DNA from 3 places in the Chryseobacterium sp. NFX27 genome. Region 2 is predicted to be linked to each of the others. Evidence: riboswitches for the same ligand, from Rfam matches in the RefSeq annotation. Region 2 holds a riboswitch; each other region holds the start of a gene.
The links. Region 2 has a riboswitch for cobalamin ahead of metE (5-methyltetrahydropteroyltriglutamate--homocysteine S-methyltransferase). Riboswitches for the same ligand answer to the same signal wherever they lie in the genome.
Positions count from the first base shown of each region.

Region 1: it holds a riboswitch for cobalamin, as region 2 does, so the genes downstream of both, J4Q03_RS15965 (TonB-dependent receptor plug domain-containing protein) here and metE (5-methyltetrahydropteroyltriglutamate--homocysteine S-methyltransferase) in region 2, are expected to answer to the same signal.
Region 3: it holds a riboswitch for cobalamin, as region 2 does, so the genes downstream of both, J4Q03_RS06515 (acyl-CoA thioesterase) here and metE (5-methyltetrahydropteroyltriglutamate--homocysteine S-methyltransferase) in region 2, are expected to answer to the same signal.

Region 1 is NZ_JAGEKK010000015.1:69,364-75,533, reverse strand. Features, by position in the region: gene J4Q03_RS15980 (DUF2752 domain-containing protein) at 117-410, opposite strand; gene namA (NADPH dehydrogenase NamA) at 419-1,471, opposite strand; gene J4Q03_RS15970 (cytidine deaminase) at 1,571-2,053, shown strand; cobalamin riboswitch at 2,240-2,414, shown strand; gene J4Q03_RS15965 (TonB-dependent receptor plug domain-containing protein) at 2,447-4,288, shown strand; gene J4Q03_RS15960 (YncE family protein) at 4,302-5,345, shown strand; gene J4Q03_RS15955 (CCA tRNA nucleotidyltransferase) at 5,503-6,170, opposite strand, start outside.
Region 2 is NZ_JAGEKK010000002.1:287,319-293,488, reverse strand. Features, by position in the region: gene nudK (GDP-mannose pyrophosphatase NudK) at 125-706, shown strand; gene J4Q03_RS03920 (DUF2306 domain-containing protein) at 826-1,482, shown strand; gene J4Q03_RS03915 (Lrp/AsnC family transcriptional regulator) at 1,801-2,241, opposite strand; gene J4Q03_RS03910 (carboxymuconolactone decarboxylase family protein) at 2,345-2,809, shown strand; gene J4Q03_RS03905 (Lrp/AsnC family transcriptional regulator) at 2,861-3,322, opposite strand; cobalamin riboswitch at 3,477-3,660, shown strand; gene metE (5-methyltetrahydropteroyltriglutamate--homocysteine S-methyltransferase) at 4,060-6,170, shown strand, end outside.
Region 3 is NZ_JAGEKK010000004.1:193,238-199,407, forward strand. Features, by position in the region: gene J4Q03_RS06495 (GNAT family N-acetyltransferase) at 1-37, opposite strand, end outside; gene J4Q03_RS06500 (endonuclease MutS2) at 97-2,244, shown strand; gene J4Q03_RS06505 (ATP-binding cassette domain-containing protein) at 2,652-3,314, shown strand; gene J4Q03_RS06510 (hypothetical protein) at 3,406-4,203, shown strand; cobalamin riboswitch at 4,255-4,433, shown strand; gene J4Q03_RS06515 (acyl-CoA thioesterase) at 4,548-4,931, shown strand; gene J4Q03_RS06520 (HD domain-containing protein) at 5,091-5,681, opposite strand; gene J4Q03_RS06525 (XAC2610-related protein) at 5,699-6,170, opposite strand, start outside.

The DNA.
Region 1 (6,170 bases), on a different contig from region 2:
GCTTTAATTTAAAAAGTTTTTAGTCAACATATTTACATTTTGTAGTAATTCTACGACTTTTTTTCTACCAAGATCAATTAAATGTTAAAAAAATACATTTCTTCAGCTTATTTTTATCAATGAGAATGCATGTAAAAATGTTTATAATAATAAGATACGATCATGATAACCAGATTTACAGCAATCATTATCATCAGGATGTTACCGTATTTTCTTTTTCTGTCTATAAAACTCAATCCCAGGGTAAAAAAGAACAGGAGCAGTGTATAAACGGCCGGATACAGATGAAAGGCTTCTGAGAACCGGCCTTCAAATACCAATACAATGGCTCTCTGAGCACCGCACCCCAAACATTCTATTCCCAGAAATTTCTTGCTGGGACAGGTGAGCATAAAGTCTTCAATTTTCATTCCGGATCTTATGATGAAATTTTCGCTCTTGTATATTGGTGCGGGAAAAAGCATTCTTCTTTCATCTCAAATGAACCCTGAACGGCAATATATGGGTTTCTTAAGATTTCTCTTGCCACGAATATGAGGTCTGCATCTCCTTTTTCCAGAATTTCTTCAGCCTGTTCCACCCTTGTAATCAATCCTACCGCTCCGGTTTTTACTCCGGCCTCTTTTCTGATCTGGGATGAAAAAGGAACCTGATAGCCGTCAAATACAGATATTTTTGCACCATGGATATTTCCACCGCTTGAGACATCTACAAGGTCTACAGAATGCTGTTTTAAAATTTCTGCAAGCTTTACACTGTCATTGATATCCCATCCGTTTTCGGCATATTCAGTACCGGAAATTCTTACAAAAAGTGCTGTATCTTCATCCAGCTCTTCGTTGACAGCATCAACAATTTCCAAAAGAAAACGGACTCTGTTTTCAAAGCTTCCACCATATTCATCTGTTCTGATGTTGGAAAGCGGTGATAAAAACTGATGAATCAGATATCCGTGAGCGCCGTGAATTTCAATCACGTCAAAACCGGCCTTTACAGCTCTTTTTGCTGCTTCTTTAAAATTCTGTACCTGTTCTTTGATCTCATCAGCAGTCAGAACATGCGGAACCCTTTCAGTAGGATGATAAGGAATAGGACTTGGTGCAACGGTTTCCCAGCCTTCTTCAACAGGGATCTGCAGGTTATTCCATGTGGAACCTTTTCTTCCGGCGTGGGCAAGCTGGATCCCAATTTTACTTTCTGAACGGGAATGGACAAAATCGACAATTTTTCTAAGTTCTTCTGCCTGCTCATCATTCCAGATTCCCATACAGTGGTTGGTAATTCTTCCGCGTGGCTCTACTCCCGTAGCTTCAACCATGATAAGGCCTGTACCGCCCTGAGATCTGCTTCCGTAATGGACAAAGTGGAAATCATTAGCCAATCCATTCTCGCATGAATACATACACATGGGAGACATTACCCATCTGTTTTTCAATTCTATATTTCTAAATTTTATTGGTGTATATAACATTTTACTTTTTTGATTTTCAATTTAATGATGAATAAAAAAAACATTGTCGAAGTGATGAAAAAGAAGTAAATTTGGCCCCCTTTTTAGTCTTACTAATATATGAAAAAAGACATACAGATCAGTTACGAGCATTTTAAAAACAGCAGTGAACTGAACGATATAGAAAAAACCTTATTTGAAAGAGCAATACAAGCCCGTGAAAATGCTTATGCGCCCTATTCGAATTTCCTTGTAGGATGTGCCGTCTTACTGGAAAACGGTGAAATTTACTCCGGTAACAACCAGGAGAATGCAGCCTATCCATCGGGACTCTGTGCAGAAAGAACGACTCTTTTCTGGGTAGCAGCCAATTTTCCGGATGTTAAGGTGAAGAAAATCTTTGTCGTGGGAGGTCCTAAGGAATTTCATGAGAAAAATCCTCCGATTCCACCTTGTGGAGCCTGCCGGCAAAGCTTAATAGAATATGAAACGAAACAGAACGAAAACATTATCCTTTATTTTTCAAGCATGAATGATGAAGTGGTAAAGGTGCATTCTATTAAAGATCTGTTGCCGTTCTATTTTGATTCATCGTTTTTGTAAAGGTGTAATTTTGTGAATAGTGAATTTTGCTTCGCAAGTGAATGGTGAATTAAAGTTTTAAGAACCAAGAATCAAGATTTCAAATACCAGACTTTTGTCAATGGTCAATTTTATTTACAAGTGAATTGTTAATATTGACCATTCACAATTGACTTTTTGTCTTTTTGTGCAATAAATTTAAAAAGTTATCTTTGCAAAAATTTTGGTTTCCAGCATTTTGGAAATAATAGGGAATTGGGTGTAACTCCCAAACTGTCCCCGCAACTGTAAATCGCAATAAGATTTCTGTAAAAAACCACTGTTCATACGGGAAGGTACAGAAAGCGAAAGTCAGGAGACCTGCCAGAATTATAACTAAAAACGTTATTACTTTCGGAGGAAAAGTAAAATAGTATGGATATAAAAAGATCTTTATTACTGCTTTGTTCGTCTTATGGCAGCTTTCTCTTCGGACAGGAGAAAGCGGTTGACACCATTTATATTTTCGACAGCCAGATGAGCAAGGTGAAACTTTTTCATCCGGTACGCACGCTCACTCCAAAAGATCTCGAAAAAAATTCAGCCAATCTTTCTGAAATTTTACGCTTTCAGTCTTCTATTTATGTGAAAGAAAATGGACGTGGGGCTGTTTCTTCGCCTTCATTCAGGGGAACAACAGCTCAGCAGACTGCTTTTGTATGGAACGGGATCAACATAAATTCCAGCTTTTTAGGCCAGGGAGATGTGAATAATATTCCACTTTTCGGATATGATCAGATTGATATAAAAGCTGGCGGAGGAAGTGTTGTTTATGGCAGTGGAGCTGTTGGAGGAAGTATTCATTTAAATAATATCCTGGATTTCAACAGGGGTTTCAAGGCTTCTGTTTATTCGGAGGCGGGCTCTTTTGATACGTATAATAATTTTCTGCAGGCTTCTTTCAGCAATGATAAATTAAGTGTTAAGGTTTCGGGAAGCTATTTCACAAGCCAAAATGATTATAAGGTCCCTGAATTTATCGTAGGAAGTACTGGATTTCACAATATTAACGGAAAATACTATAACACTTCGGTCAACATCGGAGCTTCTTATAAAATTGCTGATCACCAGACCATTTCATGGCAGAATCAAATGTTTGATGCATCACAGCATTATCCTGTTTTTGAACAAAATGGCACTAAAACAAAATATAATGCACAGACTTTAAGAAGCTTAATTGCATGGGATATCAATAAAAGTACTCTTTCGAACAGCTTAAAAGCAGCTTATACGGAAGATAATTTCCAGTATTTTTCAGGTCTTAACCAACCTAAAGCAAGTGGCGCAGAGGGAAAGAACTACATTTTCAAAAATGATTTCAACTATTTCATCACTCCAAAGATCAACATTAATGCGATTGGGGAATTCCAGGTGAATAAGGGTGAAGGTTATCAATCCGGAATTGGCAGCATCAGCAGAAATGTAGGTTCTTTATCCGGCTTAATCAGGTATTTTGCCACTAAGGAGCTTCGTTTTGAAGCCGGGATCAAGAAGGATTTTGTGGAGGATATTTCTTCTCCCCTTCTGTATTCGTTTTCGGGAAAATGGGATGCTTTACAATGGTATCGTATGGGAGTCAATTTTTCAAGAAATTTCAGATATCCTTCTTTTAATGATCTTTACTGGCAGCCGGGAGGAAATCTGGACCTGCTTCCTGAAACATCCACGAATATTGATATGAACCACGAGTTCAGCCTGGGAGATTTTAAAATAACATTAAGTCCTTATTACATGGACATCAAAAATCTCATCAACTGGCTTCCTACTCCCTATGGATACTGGGCTCCTGTGAATACATACAGGGTTGAATCTTACGGATTGGAATCACAGGTTCAGTGGAATAAGAAATTCGGAAATCATGCTCTGAAGCTGGATGCAGGGTACACTTATTCAAAATCTGTCAACAAGAATACTCAAATGCAGATGATGTATGTTCCGATACATAAAGCTGTCGGAAATATAGAGTATGGCTATTCATTCCTTAAGCTATACGCACAGGGGCTTTTCAATGGTCTTACCTATACGACTACGAACGAGCAAAGGTCTACAGCTATTGATCCTTATTTTATTTTAAATACCGGAATTTCTGCCGCACTTTTCAAGCGATACACTTTAGGATTTAAAGTGAACAATGTCACCAATACGGTTTATCAGACGGTGTCTCTGTATCCGATGCCTAAGAGAAATTACAGTATGTATGCAACTATTAATTTTTAAACTTAAAAATATTATGAAACTGAACAAAATTCTACCTCTTCTTTTTGCTTTTACACTTCTTTTGGGCATCGTGTCCTGTAGCAGTGATAATGATGATGAGCAGGAAACATTCTATGGCAACGGTTTTTTAATCGCTAATGAAGGTACTTTCGGAAAACCTGAAGGTGACGTAACGTTTGTAAGTGCAGACCTGAACCTTAAACAGGATAATGTTTTTTCCCTTAATAACGGAGGAGCAAAATTAGGTGACGTTTTACAGATGGTTGCTTTCAATGGTGAAAATGCTTATCTGCTATTGAATAACTCTAATAAGATCCAGATTGCAAACCGCTATAATTTTAAAGCGAATGGCGAAATTACCGCTGAACTTAATGCTCCGCGATATATGGCTTTTGCCAACAACAATATTTATGTAACGAATGATAAATATTTAGGTGCCAAGTATGTAAGCATCTACAAAGCTTCAGACCGTTCTTTCATCAAAAAAATTACTTTCACCGATGCTGCTGAAAGAATTGTAGAAGCGGGAAACAATATCTTTGTACAGAATGCTTCATTTGGTTTTGGAAATAAGATTACTTACATCAATACTTCTACCAACGATGTTCAGTCTACGATCACGTTGCCGGCAGGAAACATCAATAAGATTATTTCCAGCAACCAAAATGTATATGCTATTGCTGCAGGAACTGCTGATTCTTATATTTACCAGATCTCAAGCACGGGAAGCATTACAAAGACCACTACTTTAACAGGTATTGCCAATGCTACGAACCTTGAAATTGCCAATGGTAAGTTTTATTTCACTTCCGGAAAGGATGTGTACAAGATGGATATGAGTGCTGCAACAGCACCTACATCACCGCTGTTTACTGTAGCCAACAGTGTTGATGCGTATTCTGCTTTATATGGATTCAGTGTAATCAATGACAAAATTTTCACTTCTGATTCCAATGGGTTTACCCAAGCCAGCAAAATTGTAGTTTACAATACTTCAGGCGCTATTATCAGGTCATTTACTACAGGTATAGGCTCAAATTCAGTTTATGCAAACTAAGACATTAATACTTCGGTATTATCTATAAATTTTATTTTTTTTCATCATTTGTGTTTTTTTTCAGGCCGCTTCTCCGAAGCGGCCTGATTTTGTTTTCAATGATTAAAAAGGCTACGGCGGGACAAAGTCCCGCCGAAGCTTTTTATATATTCTAAGTTTAATTATACTTCAATCCCAATTTCTCAGCTTCAGCAATAACAAACTTTTCAGCTTCTTCCTTGTCATTGGGGATCTCGCCTTCAAGGATGGCTTCTTTTACTTTTTCTTTAAGGATTCCGATCTCTTTTCCCGGTTTCAGATCAAACATCTGCATGATTTCTTCTCCTGTGATTGGTGGCTGGAAATTACGCACCTGATCTTTTTCTTCCACTTCTTTGATCTTCACCGCTACATATTCGAAGTTTTTCTTGAATCTGTCCTGCTTTTTAGAATTTTTGGTTGTAATATCCGCTTTACACAGGGTAAACAGATCTTCCAGATCTTCCCCGGCATCAAATAAAAGTCTCCTTAATGCAGAGTCTGAAGCATCATCGGTAATAAGGGCAATAGGACGTGACGAAAGCTTCACCATTTTCTGAACATATTTCATATCACTTCCCAACGGCTGTTTCAATCTATGGAAAAGGGTCTTTACCATTTTTGAGCCTAAAAACTCATGCCCATGGAAAGTCCATCCTGTTCCTTCTACGAATTTTTTGGTTGGCGCTTTACCGACATCATGCAACAATGCGGACCAGCGTAACCAAAGGTTATCCGTATGCTCTGAAATATTGTCTACAACCTCCAGCGTGTGGTAGAAATTATCTTTATGAGTCTGCCCTTCCA
Region 2 (6,170 bases):
ATTTTTAAATCGTATAGATTTAAGGTATTTTTAAATGTCTGTTGGAAAAGAAATATTAATTTAGCATTTCATATAATGAGGCCAGTCAGGCATTATCACTTAATATAATATAGAAGCAAGTCCAATGCAGAATCCAGACATTAGTATTCTTAAAACAGAAATTTTATCCGATAACTGGTATACTTTAAAGAAAGTGACCTATACCATTGCAAAAAAAGACGGAACAACAGAAACCCAAAGCAGAGAAGCTTACGACAGAGGAAACGGAGCGGTTATCCTGCTTTATAATAAGATTTCAGGTACTGTGATCTTAACCAGGCAGTTCAGGCTTCCTACTTTCATCAATGGAAATACCACAGGGATGCTTATTGAAGCATGCGCAGGCCTTTTGGACAATGATAACCCCGAAGACTGTATAAAAAGAGAAACAGAAGAGGAAACAGGCTATAAAATCTCAAAAGTAGAAAAAGTATTCGAGGCCTATATGTCTCCCGGTTCCGTGACGGAAATCCTGCATTTTTTTATCGCTGAATATTCTCCGGAAATGAAGATCGCAAACGGCGGCGGACTTGAAGAGGAAGGTGAAAATATTGAAGTTTTAGAACTTTCTTTTAATGATGCTCTTGCTATGATAGACCGTGGAGAAATAATGGATGCCAAAACCATCATGTTACTGCAGTATTTGCGCATTAAAAGTATCGTATAGAAATCAGACGACAGGATCACCTCTAACCTTGTTCCGGCTTGGAAACGAGGATGGCACACTCAAAAACAACGATATGAAATATATCTGTGATCATCGATCATTAAACTATCTCAAATAGGATGACAATTAAGATCATCAGGATACTCGCTGCCGCAGCTATTCTGATTTTCAGTATTCTGATGCTGAAAACGATCTCTCAATATACCGGTTTTGATAAAAATGCTGGCTTTCTCTTGTTTAAACAGAAGGTGGTCAGCAATCCGTATTGGATGACATTTTTTTATATTCACATTTTTTCAGTCACGCTTTGTTTGTTGGCTGGACTCACTCAGTTTTCAAACCGTTTTTTAAGTGAAAACAAAGCACTTCACAGATGGATAGGGAAAATTTATGTTTACAATATTCTGACCATCAATGTTCCGGCGTGTTTTGTCTTGGGATTATTTTCAAATGGCGGAGTCATCGGAATTACAGGATTTATGCTTCAGGATGTTCTGTGGGCTTATTTTACGACTGCTGCCGTTCTCTTTATTAAAAAGGGAAATATTGCAGAGCACAAAAAATGGATGATCCTAAGTTATGCAGTTACTACCACCGCTATCACTTTCAGGATCATAAAAAATCTGTTCTATCAGGAAAGCCGGCATGACTATGAGCTGTTTTACGGACTGAATGTCTGGGTTTCCCTGATTTTCAATCTTGCGGCAGCCTATTTTATTATCAGAAGTCAAACATTACCGCTCAAACCTTACGTTCATGATCAAAATAATAAATGAAATAAACAGCAACAATGCATAGGACACAACGAAGATCAAGCCATTCAAGACTGTTCTGTGTTGAGATTTTGCTGTCCACCGGTTAAAAAACCGCATCATCAGATAAGATAATCCAGCCAGGATCAGTAAAGTAAAAATAAAAAAAACAAAGCCCGAATCCATAGATATTAATTTATACCAAAACTATTATTTTAAAATTTAAAAACATCATAAGATCTCTAAATTAAACTCAGGATCAGAATATTTCCGAATAAAGCCTACAATAAAATATGAAAAAATTAGTATTTACACTTTCATTGGCTCTTTCTGCAATGGTTTTTAGGACAGAAAATGGTTCGCTTTTATTTCAGACAGCTGAACCGATGTAGAAGGAATTCCAAATTTTATCAGCCTGTCAATAATATTTTCGAGGTGGGAACTGTCTTTTAAAACACACTCAGCAATGAGGCAGTATTCACCTGTGATCCTTTTACAGCTGATGATCTCCGGAAACATTTTCAGGTGATCGATAAATATTTTAAACTCATCATTTTTAAACTTCAGATGAATAATAACTTTCAGGCTGTATCCGAGAAGGCCATAATCAATATCTACTGTAAAACTTTTGATAACACCGGTGTCGGTAAGGTTCTGCACCCTCTCTTTTGTGGCAGACTGAGAAAGGGAAATTTTGCGGCCTATTTCGGCATAACTCAACCTGGAATTTTCAGTCAGCAACTTCAAAATTTTATGATCAAATTCGTCTAAAACTATTTTCATTGTATTTCTTATTTAAATCCGTAGAAACAATCAAAATTATAAAATTTTACCCTTAAATTCATTTTAAATTTATACACAATACACAGAAATTTGTCATAAAAAAATGACAACAATCGAATTTTCAGACCATGGAAGTACACCATTTGAAAAACTTATCGGCCACAACCCAGAAATATTACACCACTGGAACAGACTTGAAGAGACTTTCTTTAAAAATACAAGTTTAGACCCTGACCTGCTGGAACAGGTTCGAAGAACACTTGCATTTGGCAATGGCTGTGAATACTGTATGGTAAAAGGCGGAAGACCCGATTTCAACCAGTCAGATCTTAAAATTTCTGTGGCGGTAAGCTTCGCAGAGCTGTTCTATAAAGATCACCGTTCCATACTCAAAAATCATTTCAGCATGTTGAGAGAATTCTTTTCCGAAAAAGAAATTTCGGAGCTCTGCACGTTTATCAGTTTTATCAGCGCTTCCCAGAAATTGGGAAAAATATTTAATCTGACAGAAGAATATCAAAAAAATGCAGTGGTGGAAATGGAACAATTGAATTTATATAAAGATTGAAAAATTGAATGATTTAAAATCAGCATTCGTTTTCGGGTGCTGATTTTGTTTTTAAATACTTACCCCATGAATATTTTTAACCTCGGCCATCACAAAAGTACTATGTGCACTTCCGATGGAGTCTAATGAACCCAGCTTATTGAATACAAAATCCTGGTAATGTTTCATGTCTCTTACCTGAACTTTAAGGAGAAAATCGAAATCTCCTGAAATATTATAGCATTCGGCAATTTCATCAATCTGTAGAATATCTTCCACAAACTGATTTCCTACGGAACGGTCATGAATTTTAAGTTTAATCTGGCAAAAAACAGTAAATCCCCGGTTCAGTTTTTCTGCTTCAAGAACCGCTGCATAATGCTTGATATATCCCTCCTGCTCCAGTCTTTTCATCCGTTCAAAAACAGGTGAAGGAGAAAGATTTACTTCTTTTGCAATCTCTTTTACAGTCAGTTTAGCATTCTTTTGCAGGATCCTGAGCAATTGAAGATCCCTATCGTCAAGTCTTTCCACAGAATAATATTCTTTTTGAGGTTATGTTTTTCAAATTTACAGAATTTTCAACTTCAAAACCGGTATTAAACCAAATTATATTCTGAATTTATAATGCCAAGCCAATCAATTCACTTTAATCAATACCTTTGATACAGATTTTGTTCTTTAACATCCTTCATCAAACAGAAGAGGTTTTACATAACGTAGATTAATAGGGAATCGTGTGAGAATCACGAGCTGTCGCGCAACTGTAAGTAACACATCAAAAGTTTTTATCAGGGAATATCCACTGCAACAGCGGGAAGGATGATAAAACCGTTACAAGCCAGGAGACCTGCCTGTTCTGAATTGACAATGCTTTCGCGGACTGAAGCTTTTAAGTCATACAGATGATACTTTGAACGTATTGGGTTTAAAATTTAAATTGATTTGATTTTAAACGCAAAGATTTTTTTATGATGACTTCTTATTTTAAGGAGCAAAGAACTGCAACTTTGTCACTGATGAAGCTTATGGGTAAAACTTCCGCTTCAGCAATTCAATGTATTGATTAAGTCTTTGTCCTCTTAGAATATAAAGTATGTTGAAGTAAAACTTTGCGTCAAAAAATAAATATTTAAGCCAACTCTCTTATTTGAAGAAAAATTACGTCCTAATTGTATCTCTTCTATTTCTAAAAATCACTTTCTTCGGCGGCATTGTGAAGCATCTCTAAGAACTTTACATTATTATTTAATTAAAAGTTAAAAAGAAAAATGCAAACACACCTACTTGGCTATCCGCGTATTGGTAGCAACAGAGAACTCAAAAAAGCCTGCGAACAGTATTGGTCAGGCAAAGCAACACTAAATGAACTCCTGGCAACCGGGAAAAACATCAGCCTTCAAAACTGGAAAATTCAGCAGGAAGCAGGAATCGATCTTATTCCCTGCAACGATTTTTCTTATTATGATCAGGTTCTGGATATGACTCTGACTGTCGGGGCCATTCCGGAGCGCTACAAAGAGATTGCTTCAAGAGCCTCCGGTTCCGAACTTGATCTGTATTTTGCAATGGCAAGAGGCTATCAGAAAGACGGTCTCGACATTACCGCCATGGAAATGACAAAATGGTTTGACACCAATTACCATTACATTGTTCCTGAATTTCAGAAGAACCAACAGTTCGGATTATTCTCCAAAAAGATCATCAGTGAATTCATCAGTGCAAAAGAAGCCGGAATAAATGCCAAGCCTGTGATCTTAGGTCCTCTTACCTATCTTCTTCTTGGAAAAGAAAAAGAAGAAGGTTTTGACAAGCTCGATCTGATAGAAAACCTGCTTCCGGTATACATTGAGATTTTAAAAGAGCTGGAAAACCACGGAGCCACCTGGATTCAGTTTGACGAACCGTTTTTAGGCCTGGATCTCACCGGAAAAGCAAAAGAAATCTACCAGTCTGCTTATGCTGAAATCAGAAAACAGTTCCCGGATCTTATCTTTATTCTTGCTACTTATTTTGAAGGTTTAAAAGACAATCTTTCATTGGCGGCTTCACTTCCTGCGGATGTTCTGCATATTGATCTTGTACGCTGTCCTGAACAGCTGGATGAGGTTTTAAATACCATTCCACAAACTTTAAGCTTATCCTTAGGTATTGTAGACGGAAGAAACATCTGGAAAAATGATTTTGAAAGATCTTTAAGCTTCATCGAAAAAGCAGTACATGCAATTGGTTCAGAAAGAGTTTTTATAGCCCCTTCCTGTTCACTCCTCCACTCACCTTTTGACTTGGATCTTGAGACCAATGAAAAGACATTATCTCCTGAAATTAAGCAGTGGATGGCTTTTGCCAAACAAAAAGTTGATGAAGTTGTTGCCTTGAAAAAGCTGGCATCCGGAAAAGCAGATTATCAGGCTTTACAGCAGTATGCCGAAAATAAAAAAGCAATTGACACCCGCAAAATCTCAGCGTTGATCCATAACCAGGAAGTAAAAGACCGCGTAGATGTAACAACTGTAGATGATGCCAGGAGAAACAGTCCATTCAGCATAAGGAAAGAGGAACAGCAAAAAGTTTTGCAGCTTCCTCTCTTTCCAACAACAACTATCGGCTCTTTTCCTCAAACTAAGGAAGTAAGAGCATGGAGATCAAAATTTAAAAAAGGTGAACTGACTGCCGGGCAATATGATGATCTTCTTAAGAAAGAGACAGAAAGAACGATCCGCTGGCAGGAAGAAATCGGCATTGATGTTTTAGTTCACGGAGAATTTGAGCGTAATGATATGGTGGAATATTTCGGGGAACAGCTTTCAGGGTTTGCTTTTACCCAAAACGGATGGGTGCAGAGCTACGGAAGCCGCTGTGTAAAGCCTCCGGTGATCTATGGTGATGTGCACCGACCGCAGCCGATGACTGTTTACTGGTCCCAATATGCTCAGTCTTTAACTCAAAAATGGGTAAAAGGAATGCTTACAGGTCCTGTGACGATTCTTCAATGGTCTTTCGTGCGTGACGACCAGCCCCGTTCTTTGACTTGTAAACAGATTGCACTGGCCATTCGTGATGAGGTAAATGATTTGGAAAAAGCAGGAATCAGAATTATTCAGATTGATGAGCCGGCGATTCGAGAAGGCCTTCCGCTGAGAACATCTGACTGGCAAAATTATCTGAAATGGGCGGTTGAGGCCTTTAGAATTTCAGCAAGCGGTGTTGAAGATGCAACGCAGATCCATACGCATATGTGTTATTCTGAATTCAATGACATCATCCAGAATATTGCCGATATGGACGCCGATGTAATTACGATAGAATGTTCCAGAAGCCAGATGGAACTGCTGAATGCTTTTGCAGATTTCAAATATCCGAATGAGATAGGTCCGGGCGT
Region 3 (6,170 bases), on a different contig from region 2:
TTATTTCTTTTAATATTAACCGGGCTGTTTCAATCATTAATTTCGTAAATATCTCAAATATACATAATAATCACATTTTCTCACTAAATTTGCAGTGTGTATATAAATAAAGAAGATTTAAACGAATTAGAGTTTCCGCAATTGCTCGCGGAGATCTCTCCATTTGCGTATTCTCCGAAAACGAGAGAAAAAATTCTTCAACTTCGTCCCATGGAAATTGACGAGGCGGAACTTTTACTGAAAAAAACATCGGAATATCTTTCGAGTTTTGAAAGTTCAAATGCAATTCCGTTCGATGAATATGAAGATATCGAAAGTGAGCTGAAATTAATGCTGATCGAGAATTACCGTCTGGAAAACAGTGCTTTCATTAAAATAAAAACCTTAACTGAACAGATAGGAAAACTTCAGAAGTTTTTCCCGACCATGCCCGAAACCTTCCCTACTTTGATAGGTGATGTTTCTGTGCTGGAATTCAAAAAAGAAATCATTGATAAGATTGATAAGGTCTTTAACCGTTTTGGGGAAGTAAAAAGTGATGCGTCTCCTATTTTAAAAGAGCTCAGAGCTGAAATCCAACATGCTAAAAAGGCAATTCAGGAGAATTTCAACCGTGCACTGTTCAATTACGGACAAAGCGATTTTCTGGATGACATCCGCGAAACCATTATTGAAGATCAACGGGTTTTAGCTGTAAAATCCGGATTCAAGAAAAGAGTGGCAGGAAGGGTTTTAGGAATTTCAAAAACAGGATCTATCACTTATATCCAGCCGGACAGCGTTGTAAAGCACTATTTTAAGCTGCGTGAAAGTGAAGAGGAAGAGAAAAAGGAGATAGACAAGATTCTCAGAAAACTGACTGCTGAACTGGCAGAATTCCAACCCCAGCTCTGGAGATACCAGATCTATATTTTTGACCTGGACCTTACAAGAGCAAAGGCTAAATTTGCTGAGCTTGTCAACGGAATACTTCCGAAAATCAACCGTCACAGGACATTAAAACTTAAAGACGCGTACCATCCGCTGTTATGGCTCAGGAATAAAGCTGAAAACAAAACGATTCATTCTCAAAGCCTGTCATTGACGGACCACAACAGGATTATCTGTATTTCGGGACCTAATGCAGGAGGAAAATCCATCACCCTAAAAACCGTTGGGTTGCTTCAGCTGATGATCCAGAGCGGAATTCTGGTTCCGGTACATCCAAGGTCTGAAATGTTCTTCTTCGAAAAGATTATGACGGATATTGGTGACAATCAGTCGATAGAAAATCATTTGTCAACCTACTCGTCAAGACTTAAAAAAATGTCCGGGATCATCCGTGAAGCTGATGCCAACACACTTTTGCTAATTGATGAATTCGGAACCGGATCGGATCCTGAACTTGGGGGTGCCCTTGCGGAAAGCTTCATGGAGTATTTCTATGACAAAAAGAGTTTCGCCATCATTACCACGCACTATACGAATATCAAACTGGTGATAGAACAGCTTCCGAATGCTGAAAATGCAGCGATGCTTTTTGATGAGGAGACACTGGAACCGATGTATAAGCTGGAAGTAGGACAGGCAGGCAGCTCATTTACTTTTGAAGTAGCTGAGAAGAACAGAATTCCGAGATTTATCATTCATGCCGCCAAAAAGAAGGTGGAACATGATATTGTCAATCTTGATAAGACGATCGTAAAACTTCAGCAGGAAAAATTTGAGGTTGAAAAACTGAAAACCGATCTTGCCGAAAGGAAGGAATCTGTGGAAGACAAACGCGACAACCTTCAGAAGCTGAACGAGCAGCTGCAGCAAAAGCTTTTCAGCTTCCAAAAACTATATGAAGAAGAACACCGAAAGCTTCAGTTTGGAAATAAGATTGAAACGTTTATCGACAGCTACGTAAAGGGCAAATCGAGAAAAGACGTTGTAAAGGACTTTGTGAAACTGCTGGAACAGGAAAAATTCAGAAAAATAGGCGCTGATAAAGATGAATCGAAACGTCTTCAGGTTGTTAAAAGAAAGATCACACAACAGCTTAAAAAGGAAGATGTAATCGAGAAGATTGCTGAAACCAATGAAAAGCTGGAAGAAAAACGTAAAACCGACCGTGCCGTCTGGATGAAAGAAGGTCAGCGTGTCCGTATTCCGGGAAGTACCAGTGTTGGAACCATTGAGAAAATTTCCAAGAATAAAGTGATCGTGAACTACGGGACTTTTAAAACGACAATTAATGCAGATGAGCTGGAAAGGATCTGATGATTTGTAAATTTACAGCTTAAAACTTATAAAAATAGCGCTGATTTTTTCAGCGTTATTTTTTTTAACAATAAACAGCTGTGATATATTTAAACATAAAATATGCAGATGAATTTTTATTATTTTTGAATTATGATTAAAAGCCTTACGGTACTTTGGATTTTTTATAGAAAATTAATAATTCCTGCCGTCTTATTTTCTTTTTTGGCCTTATTTTTAAGTCAATTCAATATTGAAAATTTTGGTCTGTGCTTTTTTCTGATCTTTCCTCTCCTCCACTTCTATATTTATGATATAAGGCTTAAAGATGAATACTTTTTTTATGCCAACTTTGGATTTTCAAAATGGTTTTTGTGGGGAATCACTTTATCATTAAGTTTAATTATTAAAATTGCTGCCAAATTCCTATGAGCAGGCTGCACATTGACAGTGTCACCAAATCTTTTGGTGGAAGAAAAATCCTGCAGGACATTTATTTGAGCTGTGAAACCGGAAAAACCACAGGTATTCTCGGCCCGTCAGGCAGTGGAAAATCGACCCTATTAGAAATCATCTTTGGAACAATTAAAGGCGATACACAGTTTGTCAAACTTAATGACACCATTCTTAAAAACCAGTCCGACAGGAAAAATAAAATCGCCTATCTGCCACAGCGATCCTCTTTTCTTCCGAAAGAATGCAAAATCAGAAAGCTTATTCCTTTATTCTGTACCAGGGAAAACACAGAAAAGCTTTACGACCTAAAAATGATACAGCCTTTTTTAAATAAAACCTCAAGAAACCTTTCAGGCGGTGAGAAAAAAATTGTTGAAACATTGATCATCACCTATTCTGATTCAGAGTTCGTGATACTGGATGAGCCTTTCAGCGGAGTTTTCCCAAAAGCCGTGGACGAAATGGAAATAATTATTAAAAGCCAGACACCAAACAAAGGAATCATCATCTCCGATCATAATTATATGAGCATTCTAAATATGGCTGATGATACTTATCTTCTCTCGGACACTTATCTGAGAAAGGTAAAAGATCTTAAAGAACTGCAACAATTTAATTATCTTCCTAAAAATTAAGAATTTTATCATTTTAATTAAATACCATTATATTTTATTAAACAAAAAAACATTTAATTTATATATTTGAGGGATCAAAAAATTTCATCAAATGATTTCCATCAACAAAGCATTGTACCTCTCCGCTTTCAGTCTTTTTTCCGTAGCATTTGTCAAAGGACAGAATAAAGTTCCTTTTGGTGTTGTAAAAGCTGAAGAAGGCTATGCCAACGTACGTGTCCACAAGGATGACTACAGAAAAATTGTAGATAAGATCCGGATGCGTAAAGGTGATGTATTTGTTTATGTAAAACCTGCTCCGGGAGAAACGGAATGGGTATGGATAAAATATCCTGAAAAGCAGGATGATGAAAAACCTTTTGTGAGATATGAGAATCTTGAGAAGGAAGGAATGGTCAACAAGGAGCGTATTGCCTTTATAGACCAGCTTCCTCAGTTTACTCCTTCTAAATCCAAGAACGGAAAATCACTGATCTTCACAGACAACAGTAATCCGAAAATACCTACTTCACAGAGAACCAAGGTAGTTATTGATGTTTATCCATCCAATGCCGGTTATAGAAAGCAGGAAAAAGATGCTGATGGAAAGATCCTTACGATTGATAAAGTAAAGCCCTGGGGGATCAAAAACGGGCTTCCGGAAGGGATGACGGAGATTAAATCCATCAGAGTTCAGCAGCCGGGAAGAGGCTCAGTATTTGTAAGGGAAGCTATTAAAAATATGTTCCAGCCTACCATGGATTTCAATAATGTTGGAGTAACGGCTCTTGACAAAGATCATATTTATCTTTATATGATCAACGGCTCGGGTGAGAACAGATATGTCACGCTTTGGACCATCAAGGAAGGACGCGTGATGAGCCAGATTATCTACAATAGTCCGGAATAATTGTCATTTTTCACTTTAATATTCTTATTTTTGCACTGAAAAAGTTAACGCTAATTCATCACAGAAACTGGTTCTGCTTAACGCAGATTAAAAGGGAACCGTGTGAAAATCACGGACTGTCGCGCAACTGTAAGTAACTGAAATCTTTATCAAGGATCCACTGTGCAGGGCACGGGAAGGAGATAAAAGATGTTACAAGTCAGGAGACCTGCCTATTTCTTTAAACAAGAAACTTTCGCGATTTGAAGTTATTGATCTGATGGACTGCTTCAGGAATTCCTATAATTCCTGTCACTGTTCTGTTATTTTGATCTATTTCATTTCGCATTAATTAATAATGAAATATGACTACAGAAGAAAGAATTGCAGCATCCGAAACCAGCATTTTTAAAGCGGTTTTCCCCAACACTACCAATCATTACGATACTCTTTTCGGAGGTACTGCCATGCAGCTGATGGATGAAGTAGCTTTTATCACGGCAACCCGTTTTGCAAGAAAAAGAGTGGTAACCGTGAGCAGCGATAAAATTGATTTTAAAAAGCCTATTCCCGCAGGAACTATTGTAGAACTGATCGGAAAGGTATCCTATGTCGGAAAAACAAGTATGAAAGTGAATGTAGAAATCTATACAGAGCAGATGTACTCTTATGAAAGAGAAAGAGCCATTGTAGGTGATTTTACTTTTGTGGCTATTGATGAGTTTAAAAAACCGATCAGAATAATGTAAATAAATAGTTTCGGGCGGCCTTTGGCCGCCCGAAACTATTTATAAGGTATAAATACAATTGTATTTATAAAAATTGTATTGCATTGATAAGTTAAAGGCCTTTATTTATCTTAAAAAAGAACGGCAATTTAAAAATCTCAGTTTTGCTTTGAGATAAATCTACCGGACAACTTTTTCAGTATCCAAACTTCGGATCAGTAATGCCTCAAAAGCCTCTCCCATCTCATCTGATGCCCTTCTAATAGCATTTTCCAGCATATTTCTGATCTGCTTTTCAGTAACACCTGCTTCCGTCCAGCTTTTTCCTGAAGTGTGAGAATTTAAGATAAACGGCATGATACGGTCAATGGAACAGGCAAAAATAGCGTCCGGTGTTTTTTCTTCCTCAAATTCAAGCCATAATTCAAAAAACTCGGTCTGTAAAGGTTCATCCAGGATTCCGAAGATTTTCTGCGCTGAAATTTTTTCCCTTTCAAATTTCCCTACCATCGCTTTTTCATCAAAAAGAAAAGTATCTCCTGCTTCTATCTCCACTAAATCATGAATAGAAAGCATTCTTATAACTCTTAAAAGATCAATATCTGCACGGTTTTTAGCATATGGATAAAGAATCTGCGCCAAAATAATGATCTGCCATGAATGTTCGGCTGTGTTTTCCCTTCTTGAATCATCGGCATTATAATTTCTTCTCTGTACGTTTTTCAGGGCATCAACTGCCAGGATAAAATCGATCTCCTTCTGTATTCTCATTTCTATTTATTATACTATTAATATTCGGTTGATTTTTTAACCACCCACTTGTTATTAATCTTTTCTCTTATGGTTACTTTTGGAGGTTCTTCACTGAAATCTCCAATTTTTTCGTAAACCAGATCTAATCCTTTATTGGGAATCACCTGATATTCGTAGGTGTAATGTAAGGAAGCCCCAGATCTGGCATAAGTGGTCAATCGTTTCCGCTTGGGATCTACATCAAACATTCCCTGGTAGGAACTGGCAATTTCAGTAAGTTCTTTACTCAGGACGAATTGTTTCTTCGTGGAATTAAAAACATACACATCAAAGGAAGCGCTGCCATAGTTTCCGCCACTACCGTTTCTTATGCCTACATCTTCTGTCCCGTCAAAATTAAAATCTCCAAAAACCAGAGGATCATCGTGGACCATTTCGTGAGTTAGTGTTACTATACCAGTGTTGGACGGCTTTATTCCTTCTTTAAAATACATGATAAAATCTCCG